DNA from 3 places in the Streptomyces sp. NPDC041940 genome. Region 3 is predicted to be linked to each of the others. Evidence: predicted binding sites of a transcription regulator. Region 3 holds the regulator's gene; each other region holds the start of a gene.
What was found. The regulator HrcA, encoded in region 3, represses chaperone genes, less so after heat shock. The targets are predictions, from matches to a motif close to TTNGCACTCNGNNNNNCNGAGTGCNAA.
Positions count from the first base shown of each region.

Region 1 (3,271 bases), on a different contig from region 3:
TTGCGGACCTTCTCCACGACGACGCCGCCCTCGAGACCACCGTTGACGGCGATCTGCTTCAGCGGGGCCTCCAGCGCGAGCTTCACGGCGTTGGCGCCGGTCGCCTCGTCACCCTCGAGCTCCAGCTTCTCGAAGACCTGGGAGGCCTGCAGCAGGGCCACGCCACCACCGGCGACGATGCCCTCCTCGACGGCCGCCTTGGCGTTGCGCACGGCGTCCTCGATGCGGTGCTTGCGCTCCTTGAGCTCCACCTCGGTGGCGGCACCGGCCTTGATGACCGCCACGCCGCCCGCGAGCTTCGCCAGGCGCTCCTGGAGCTTCTCGCGGTCGTAGTCCGAGTCGCTGTTCTCGATCTCGGCGCGGATCTGGTTGACGCGGCCGTTGACCTGGTCGGTCGAGCCGGCACCGTCGACGATGGTGGTCTCGTCCTTGGTGATGACCACCTTGCGGGCCTTGCCCAGCAGGTCGACCGTGGCGTTCTCCAGCTTGAGGCCGACCTCCTCGGAGATCACCTCGCCGCCGGTGAGGATGCCGATGTCCTGCAGCATCGCCTTGCGGCGGTCACCGAAGCCCGGGGCCTTGACGGCGACGGACTTGAAGGTGCCGCGGATCTTGTTGACGACCAGGGTCGACAGGGCCTCGCCCTCGACGTCCTCGGCGATGATCAGCAGCGGCTTGCCCGACTGCATGACCTTCTCCAGGAGCGGGAGCAGGTCCTTGACGTTCGCGATCTTGGAGTTCGCGATCAGGATGTACGGGTCGTCGAGGACGGCCTCCATACGCTCCATGTCGGTGGCGAAGTACGCCGAGATGTAGCCCTTGTCGAAGCGCATACCCTCGGTGAGCTCCAGCTCCAGACCGAAGGTCTGGGACTCCTCGACGGTGATGACGCCTTCCTTGCCGACCTTGTCCATGGCCTCGGCGATGAGCTCGCCGATCTGGGTGTCGGCGGCGGAGATGGAGGCCGTGGAAGCGATCTGCTCCTTGGTCTCGACATCCTTCGCCTGCTCCAGCAGGGCGGCGGAGACGGCCTCGACGGCGCGCTCGATGCCACGCTTGAGGGCCATCGGGTTGGCGCCGGCGGCTACGTTGCGCAGGCCCTCCTTGACCAGGGCCTGGGCGAGAACGGTCGCGGTGGTCGTACCGTCACCGGCGACGTCGTCCGTCTTCTTGGCGACTTCCTTGACCAGCTCGGCGCCGATCTTCTCGTACGGGTCCTCGAGCTCGATCTCCTTGGCGATGGAGACACCATCGTTGGTGATCGTGGGGGCGCCCCACTTCTTCTCGAGGACGACGTTGCGGCCCTTGGGGCCGAGCGTCACCTTGACGGCGTCCGCGAGCTGGTTCATGCCGCGCTCGAGGCCGCGCCGCGCCTCCTCGTCGAACGCGATGATCTTGGCCATGTGAAGTGGTCCCTCCAGGACTGGGGGTGATTACTTCGGACCGCGCCCGCGCCCGCGACGGACGGCTCGCCAGCCTCGTGGTTCCTTCCCCACCCGGCCTGCGGGCCTCACCGACCCGGTCCTTACGTTGTCACTCTCACCTTCAGAGTGCTAACGCAATGATTAGCACTCGGCCTAGGCGAGTGCAAGCGCCTCTCGGGATGCGGAGGCACTCTCAGCCCCCGGCGAACAGGGTGCGCCGGGCTCGGCCACGGGCCGCGGACAACGCCACGACGCAGCGGCCGAGGCCGGGAAGTGGCTGGCCCCACGCCCGGCGACGACAAGCGGGCGGCCGACGCGAACGAGTCCGGGCGTGAGCCCACCGCCCCCGCACCGGGCAGGACTTCGGGGCGCCTTCGGGCGCGGCGGACTCCGACGAGCGCTCTCCCCGGCGCGTCCGTCACCCCGGCCCGACCGCCGGCCCGACCACCGGACAGACCGCCGGACAGACCGAAGGGCCCGCACCCCGGGGGGTACGGGCCCTTCAGAGAAGACCTGCCGCTTGCGGTTTGTCGTGGTCGCGCGTTCAGGCAGCGACGCGAACCATGTCGGCCTGTGGACCCTTCTGGCCCTGCGAGATCTCGAACTCGACCCGCTGACCCTCTTCAAGGGTGCGGTAGCCGTCCATCTGAATCGCGCTGTAGTGGACGAAAACATCCGCACCACCGTCGACCGCGATGAAGCCGTACCCCTTCTCCGCGTTGAACCACTTGACGGTGCCCTGAGCCATGCCTAACTCCCCTATTACTGGCCCTTGCACAGACCCGCACTTCGCGGATCCGGGTCAGACCTCACCCCCCACGGATTGGGGGCGTGCGCCGGAACGCGTCGACCGCGGCCGAATGTATCTGTCCAACTGCCCTCTGCAACAGGTCAATCGGACGAGAATTCTGGACGCGCGGGATCCGGAATGTGGGGAGAATTCGTGCGACTTCAGGGCAAGTCGGGCCACGCAAAGGGAACAAAAGCGGCGAAAGACGCGCACACTTTGGCTACATCTTGTCGGGCGCGAGGCAGGAATTCAGGGTGCCCGATCAGGGGATCGGGATCGCGTTCCCCAACTGTACCGCGCTCAACCACACAGAATTGCCCCCTCCGCTTCTCTCACGGAGGGGGCAATTCAATGAACACTCAGTGACGGCCGTTACCGATGGTAATAATCAAGCCGGTCGACCGGTTCAGCCGCCGGCCACAGCCGGAATGATCGACACACCGGCACCGTCCGGCGTGGCCGTCTCAAGACCCTGCTCGAACCGCACGTCGTCGTCATTCACGTACACGTTGACGAACCGGCGCAGCTTGCCCTGGTCGTCCAGCACCCGGGCGGCGATCCCGGTGTGGTTCTTCTCCAGATCGGCGATGACCTCACCGAGGTTCCCGCCCTCGGCGGCGACCTCGGCCTGCCCGCCGGTGTAGGTACGCAGGATGGTGGGGATGCGAACGTTGACGCTCATCGGAATATGACCTCCGGTTTCGATTGAGCTACAGCTGGGCCGCGTCCCAAGGGGCGCGGGGAACTGCGCGACCAGCCCCCACCGGCCCGCAGCGAACAACGGTTCAGACGAGCCCGGCGTCCCGGAACGAGTCCAGGTTGGGCCGGATGGTCGCGGTCAGCCCGGTCCCGGCCACCGCGTCCAGCGTCTTGAGACCATCCCCCGTGTTCAGGACCACCGTGGTCTTGGCAGGGTCGAGAAGCCCGTTCTCCAGCAGCTTCTTCGCCACCCCCACCGTCACCCCACCGGCGGTCTCCGCGAACACACCCTCGGTCCGCGCGAGCAGCTTGATCGCCTCGACGACCTGCTCGTCGTTCACGTCCTCCACCGCACCGC
Region 1 covers NZ_JBVJBP010000004.1:203,494-206,764, forward strand. Annotated here, with positions in the region: gene groL (chaperonin GroEL) at 1-1,403, opposite strand, end outside; gene ACZ6I3_RS10240 (cold-shock protein) at 1,969-2,172, opposite strand; gene ACZ6I3_RS10245 (MoaD/ThiS family protein) at 2,621-2,896, opposite strand; gene thrC (threonine synthase) at 3,000-3,271, opposite strand, start outside.
Region 1: a site for HrcA is predicted at 1,566-1,592, ahead of groL (chaperonin GroEL). Genes of this name have one in related genera too.

Region 2 (3,271 bases), on a different contig from region 3:
CCAGGCCGACCTGGTCGAGCTTGAGGCCGACCTCCTCGGAGACGACCGTGGCGCCGGTGAGGACCGCGAGGTCCTGCAGCATCGCCTTGCGGCGGTCGCCGAAGCCGGGGGCCTTCACGGCGACGGCGTTGAAGGTGCCGCGGATCTTGTTCACGACGAGGGTGGACAGCGCCTCGCCGTCGACGTCCTCGGCGATGATCAGCAGCGGCTTGGAGGCGTTGGCCTGGATGACCTTCTCCAGCAGCGGCAGCAGGTCCGCGATGGCGGAGATCTTGCCCTGCGTGATGAGGACGTACGGGTCGTCCAGGACGGCTTCCATGCGCTCCTGGTCCGTCACGAAGTACGGCGACAGGTAGCCCTTGTCGAAGGCCATGCCCTCGGTGAAGTCCAGCTCCAGACCGAAGGTGTTGGACTCCTCGACGGTGATGACACCGTCCTTGCCGACCTTGTCCATGGCCTCGGCGATGAGCTCGCCGACCTGCTGGTCCTGGGCGGACAGACCGGCGACGGCGGCGATGTCGGACTTCTCGTCGATCGGGCGCGCGGTCGCGAGGAGCTCCTCGGACACGGCCTTGACCGCGGCGTCGATGCCCTTCTTCAGGGCGGCCGGGGAGGCACCGGCGGCGACGTTCTTCAGGCCCTCGCGCACGAGCGCCTGGGCGAGCACGGTCGCGGTGGTCGTACCGTCACCCGCGATGTCGTTGGTCTTGGTCGCCACCTCCTTGACCAGCTGGGCACCGAGGTTCTCGTACGGGTCCTCGACCTCTACCTCACGGGCGATGGTCACACCGTCGTTGGTGATGGTGGGAGCGCCGAACTTCTTGTCGATGACGACGTTGCGGCCCTTGGGGCCGATCGTCACCTTGACCGTGTCGGCAAGCTTGTTGACGCCGCGCTCGAGGGCGCGACGGGCGTCCTCGTCGAACTTCAGGATCTTCGCCATGGGAGCGGTTCAGCCCTCTCGGAAAATGTGGGTGAAACGAACCGCGCCCCCGACGCCCGGCTTCATAAGATCGCGGGGGCCAGGGGCGCAGTTCACTGCAATGCTGGTAAAGCGGGGTGAATTACTTCTCGACGATCGCGAGCACGTCGCGAGCCGAGAGGACGAGGTACTCCTCGCCGTTGTACTTCACCTCGGTGCCGCCGTACTTGCTGTAGAGCACGACATCGCCGACGGAGACGTCGAGCGGAAGACGGTTACCGTCCTCGAAGCGGCCCGGGCCCACGGCCAGGACGACGCCCTCCTGGGGCTTCTCCTTGGCGGTGTCCGGGATGACCAGGCCAGAGGCGGTGGTCTGCTCGGCGTCGAGCGGCTGGACCACAATGCGGTCCTCGAGCGGCTTGATGGCAACCTTGGAGCTGGTGGTCGTCACGATCCGACCTCCCCCTTCGGAGATCTCACGGGGTTAACTGTCTGAGGTGGCGACCAGGTCGATCCGTCGTCGCGGGTGCCGGACCTGCCCGTCGCTGTGTTGGCACTCTCCAGTGGGGAGTGCCAGAGCCGAGACTATGACCGCGATTAGCACTCGGTCAAGCGGACTGCTAATTGCCCGCGGCGCGTCGGCCGGGGAGTTCGTGTCGGAGGTAGTCCTCCAGCCGCCCCACCCGCAGCCCCCGCCCCTCGATCTCCCCCAGCAGGCGCACGGTCCGTTCCGCCGGCGACAGGGACTCCGTCGGGGCCGACGGCACGGAGATGATGTCGCCGGGGCGGAGGCGTGGCTCGCCGTGGGCGTACGTCAGTTCGCCGTCGGCGGACAGGGACGCCCGCCAGAGGACGACCGCCGTGCTGCCGCAGTCGGCGGCGGCGCGCAGGGTCGCCCGGTCGTACGTGCCGTAGGGCGGGCGGAAGAGGTGGGGGCGGATGCCGAAGCGGGAGCGGAGTTTGTGCTGCTGGCCGCAGATCTCGGCGCGCTGGCCGGTGTAGGGCAGGCCGCGCAGGGCCGGGTGGTCGAGGGTGTGGTTCTGGAGGGACGCGCCGACCGCGCGCAGCCGGGCCAGGTGCCCGTATCCGGGGCCCGCGACGCTGTCCGTGAGGAACAGGGTGACCGGGAGCCGCCGTTCGCGGACGAGGCCGGCGAAGCGGGGGTCGCGTTCGGCGCCGTCGTCGTAGGTCAGGAAGACGACCGGGTCCCGGGTGCGGACCCGGTCCACGACGGGCGGCAGGCGCGCCGGACGCGCGAGGGTGCCGGACGCGCGGGTCGGGTCCTGGCCCCGGCCGTCCGCTCCCGCCCGCTCCCCCGCCGCCCCGGCGCAGCCGGCCAGCAGGATCACGCCCGCGCACAGCGCCGCGGCCGTCGGCAGCCGCCTCACAGGTAGTCCTCCAGCCGCCCCACCGCGTACCCCTCGACCGTGACCTTGTTCAGGAAGCGGCGGACCATGTCGGGCATCGCGCCCTTCCACTGCTCGCGGCCCCGGAAGTGGCTGAGGACGATGTCGCCCGGGCGCAGCCTCCGGTCCGCCTCGCGGTACTCCCAGTGGCCGGCGAAGACCTCCGCGTTCCAGAGAGGGGTGTACTCGATGCCGCAGGCCTTGGCGGCGCGCAGGGTCGCCCGGTCGTAGCTGCCGAAGGGCGGGCGGAAGAGGGTGGGGCGGGTGCCGTAGCGCCTCTCGATGAAACGCTGCATGCCGCAGATCTCGCGCCGCTGCGCGCGGTAGGGCAGACCCCGCATGTTGCGGTGCCAGAGGGTGTGGTTGTTCAGGACGACACCCCTGGCCTGCATCTGCCGGAAGTAGCGGTCGTCGTCCTTCACCAGGTAGCCGCTGAGGAAGGCGGTGTACGGGACGTCCAGGTCGCTCATCATCCGCAGGAACGCCGGGTCCTTCTCGGCGCCGTCGTCGATGGTGAGGAAGACGACCTTGTCCCGGGTGGGGATCGTGGTGAAGACGGGCGGCAGCTCCAGCTCCCGGTGGCCGTCCACCTCGAAGCCCTTGCGGGTCCTGATCCTGGGCTTCTTCCCGGGAGCCGGAGGGGCGACCAGCGGGACCCTCCGCAGCCCCCAGCGGTGCGCCGCGGCGATACGGGCAGCGTGCGCGGCGCGCAGCTTGGTGGCGTAGGAGTCGAGCGCGCGGGCCGGCGGCGCCTCGAGGGGCTGCTGACCGCCGGCCGGGGCGACCTGGCCGCCGTCCGCCTGCGCGCAGCCCGAGGCGATGGCGGCGAGGGCGAGCACGACGAGGCCGATGCGCGCGCCGCCCGTTGCCCGCCTTTTGTCATTTTGTACGACTGCTCGCATGGTGCCGGATCCTCGCAGCCGGCCGGTGCGAACCCGCCCCG
Region 2 covers NZ_JBVJBP010000014.1:42,360-45,630, reverse strand. Annotated here, with positions in the region: gene groL (chaperonin GroEL) at 1-943, opposite strand, end outside; gene groES (co-chaperone GroES) at 1,065-1,373, opposite strand; gene ACZ6I3_RS23515 (polysaccharide deacetylase family protein) at 1,543-2,310, opposite strand; gene ACZ6I3_RS23510 (polysaccharide deacetylase family protein) at 2,307-3,230, opposite strand.
Region 2: a site for HrcA is predicted at 1,473-1,499, ahead of groES (co-chaperone GroES). Genes of this name have one in related genera too.

Region 3 (3,271 bases):
AGGTGGAGTGCGGGAGTTCGTGGATCTCGACGTAGAGATCACCGGCGGGACCACCACCGGGCCCGACCTCGCCCTCACCGGCGAGCTGGATGCGCGTGCCGTTGTCGACACCGGCGGGGATCTTCACGGTCAGGGTCCGCCGGGAGCGCACGCGGCCGTCACCGGCGCACTCCGGGCACGGCGTCGGCACCACGGTCCCGAAGCCCTGGCACTGCGGGCAGGGCCGGGACGTCATGACCTGGCCGAGGAACGACCGGGTGACCTGCGACACCTCACCGCGACCGCGGCACATGTCACACGTCTGCGCGCTCGTCCCCGGCGCGGCACCCTCGCCGCTGCAGGTGTTGCAGACGACGGCCGTGTCGACCTGGATGTCCTTCGTCGTACCGAAGGCGGCCTCGTCGAGCTCGATCTCGATCCGGATCATGGCGTCCTGGCCGCGGCGGGTGCGCGAGCGCGGACCGCGCTGCGACGCCGTGCCGAAGAACGCGTCCATGATGTCGGAGAAGTTCCCGAAGCCACCGGCTCCGAAGCCGCCCGCGCCGCCGCCCGCGGCCTGCGAGAGCGGGTCACCGCCGAGGTCGTAGACCTGCTTCTTCTGCGGGTCCGACAACACCTCGTAGGCGGCGTTGATCTCCTTGAACCGCTCCTGGGTCTTCGGATCGGGGTTGACGTCCGGATGCAGCTCGCGTGCGAGCCGCCGGAAGGCCTTCTTGATCTCTTCCTGCGACGCGTCGCGGCGCACGCCGAGTACGGCGTAGTAGTCCGTGGCCACTACGACTCCGCCAGGATCTGTCCGACGTACCGTGCCACTGCGCGTACCGCTCCCATCGTTCCCGGGTAGTCCATGCGGGTCGGTCCGACCACGCCGAGCTTGGCGACTGCCTCGCCGCCCGAACCGTAGCCGACCGACACGACGGACGTGGAGTTGAGTCCTTCGTGGGCGTTCTCATGACCGATACGTACGGTCACGCCCGGATCCTTCGCCTCGCCGAGCAGCTTGAGGAGCACGACCTGCTCCTCCAGCGCCTCCAGCACCGGCCGGATCACCAGGGGAAAGTCATGCCCGAAGCGGGTGAGATTGGCGGTGCCGCCGATCATCAGCCGCTCCTCGTTCTCCTCGACGAGCGTCTCCAGAAGCGTGGAGAGCACCAAGGAGACCGTACCCCGGTCCTCGTGCTCGAACGCCTCCGCCAGATCCTCCACCAAACTCGGCACATCCGCGAAACGGCGGTTCGCGACACGGCTGTTGAGCCGTGCGCGCAGATCCGCGAGCGAGGCCTCGCCGAAGGGCGCCGGGCAGTCGACCACCCGCTGCTCGACCCGCCCGGTGTCCGTGATCAGCACGAGCATCAGCCGCGCGGGCGCGAGGGAGAGCAACTCCACATGCCGCACGGTCGACCGGGTCAGCGACGGGTACTGCACGACGGCCACCTGGCGCGTGAGCTGCGCCAGCAGCCGAACCGTACGCGCCACGACGTCGTCGAGGTCGACGGCGCCCTCGAGGAAGTTCTGGATCGCGCGCCGCTCGGGCGCGGTCATCGGCTTGACGCCGGCCAGCTTGTCCACGAACAGCCGGTAGCCCTTGTCGGTGGGGATGCGCCCGGCACTGGTGTGCGGCTGGGCGATGTATCCCTCGTCCTCGAGGGCCGCCATGTCGTTGCGGACGGTGGCCGGGGAGACGCCGAGGCTGTGCCGCTCGGTGAGGGCCTTGGAGCCGACGGGCTCCTCGGTGCCGACATAGTCCTGGACGATGGCGCGCAGTACCTGAAGCCTGCGTTCACTGAGCATCGCGCGCACCTCCAGAAGTCGTCCGCCTGCTGCCTGCCTGTCGTGGCCTGGCACTCTACGCGTGCGAGTGCCAGCATTCCCCGGCCCAGTGTACGGCGGTGGGGTGCACCCCCGGCAAGGCTGGTCGTGCGTTGTCGTGCCCGCGACGGGTGTCACCGCTAGCGTCGCCGTATGACGGTGACTTGGGAAGAGCTCGGGTGGGAGCGGGTGGCCGCCGGGGTGGGGCGGTGCCGCCTTCCGGTGTGGGACTGCACGGCGGGACTGGTCGCCGGTGAGGGCGCGGTCCTCATGATCGACGCGGGGTCGAGCCCGGCCGAGGGCGCGCGGTTGCGCACACAGGCGCAGTCGCTCACCGGTCATCGTGTGACGCATCTCGCGCTGACCCACCCCCACTTCGACCACGTCTTCGGAGCGGCGGCGTTCCCGGAGACGGAGCTGTTCGGCGCCGTGGGCGTGGACGCGGTCCTCACCCGCGTGCGGGACCGCGAGGAGCTGCGCGCGGACGCGGTACGCAACGGCCTGGCGGAGCCTGTCGCGCGGGAGTCGGCGGAGCGGCTGGTCCCGCCCCGCCATCTGGTCTCCGGCGAGTGGACGCTCGACCTGGGCGGCGGCCGCCAGGTGCTGCTGGCGAACGTGGGCCCGGGGCACACCGGGCACGACCTGGCGGTGCTGGTGCCGGGCGATCCGGAGGTGGTGTTCTGCGGCGACCTGGTCGAGGAGTCCGGCGAGCCCCAGGCGGGCCCCGACGCCGTGCCGTCGCACTGGCCGGCCGCCCTGGACCGGCTGCTGGATCTGGGCGGCGAGGACGCGCTGTACGTGCCCGGTCACGGAGCGGTGGTGGACGCGGCGTTCGTCCGGGCCCAGCGGGACGCGCTGGCGGCGCGTTTCGGCGTGTCGCGGTGATCGCCGTACGCCTTCTCCTATCGTCATTCGAATGCGCCAGTACTCCGCCGACCTGACCCCGCCGTGGAAGAAGCCGAAGCCGGTACCCGAGGTTCCGGCGGATCCGGGCCTGGTGGTCGAGGAGGCCGGGAGCGGCTTCTGCGGCGCGGTGATCCGCTGCGAGGCGGGCACGGTGACACTGGAGGACCGCTTCGGCAAGCACCGCGTGTTCCCGATGGAGCCGCGCGGCTTCCTGCTGGAGGGCAGGCCGGTGACGCTGGTCCGCCCGTCGTCCGGCCCCTCCCGTCCCACGCGCACCGCCTCCGGTTCGGTGGCCGTTCCCGGCGCACGCGCGCGTGTCGCCCGCGCCGGCCGCATCTACGTCGAGGGCCGGCACGACGCCGAGCTGGTCGAGAAGGTGTGGGGCGACGACCTGCGCATCGAGGGCGTGGTCGTGGAGTACCTGGAGGGCGTCGACGACCTGCCCTCGATCGTCTCCGACTTCGCCCCCGGCCCCGACGCGCGGTTGGGCGTCCTGGTGGACCACCTCGTGCCGGGCTCGAAGGAGTGGCGCATCGCCGAGTCGGTCACGAGCGAG
Region 3 covers NZ_JBVJBP010000001.1:76,557-79,827, reverse strand. Annotated here, with positions in the region: gene dnaJ (molecular chaperone DnaJ) at 1-775, opposite strand, end outside; gene hrcA (heat-inducible transcriptional repressor HrcA) at 775-1,791, opposite strand; gene ACZ6I3_RS00310 (MBL fold metallo-hydrolase) at 1,963-2,694, shown strand; gene ACZ6I3_RS00305 (DUF3097 domain-containing protein) at 2,726-3,271, shown strand, end outside.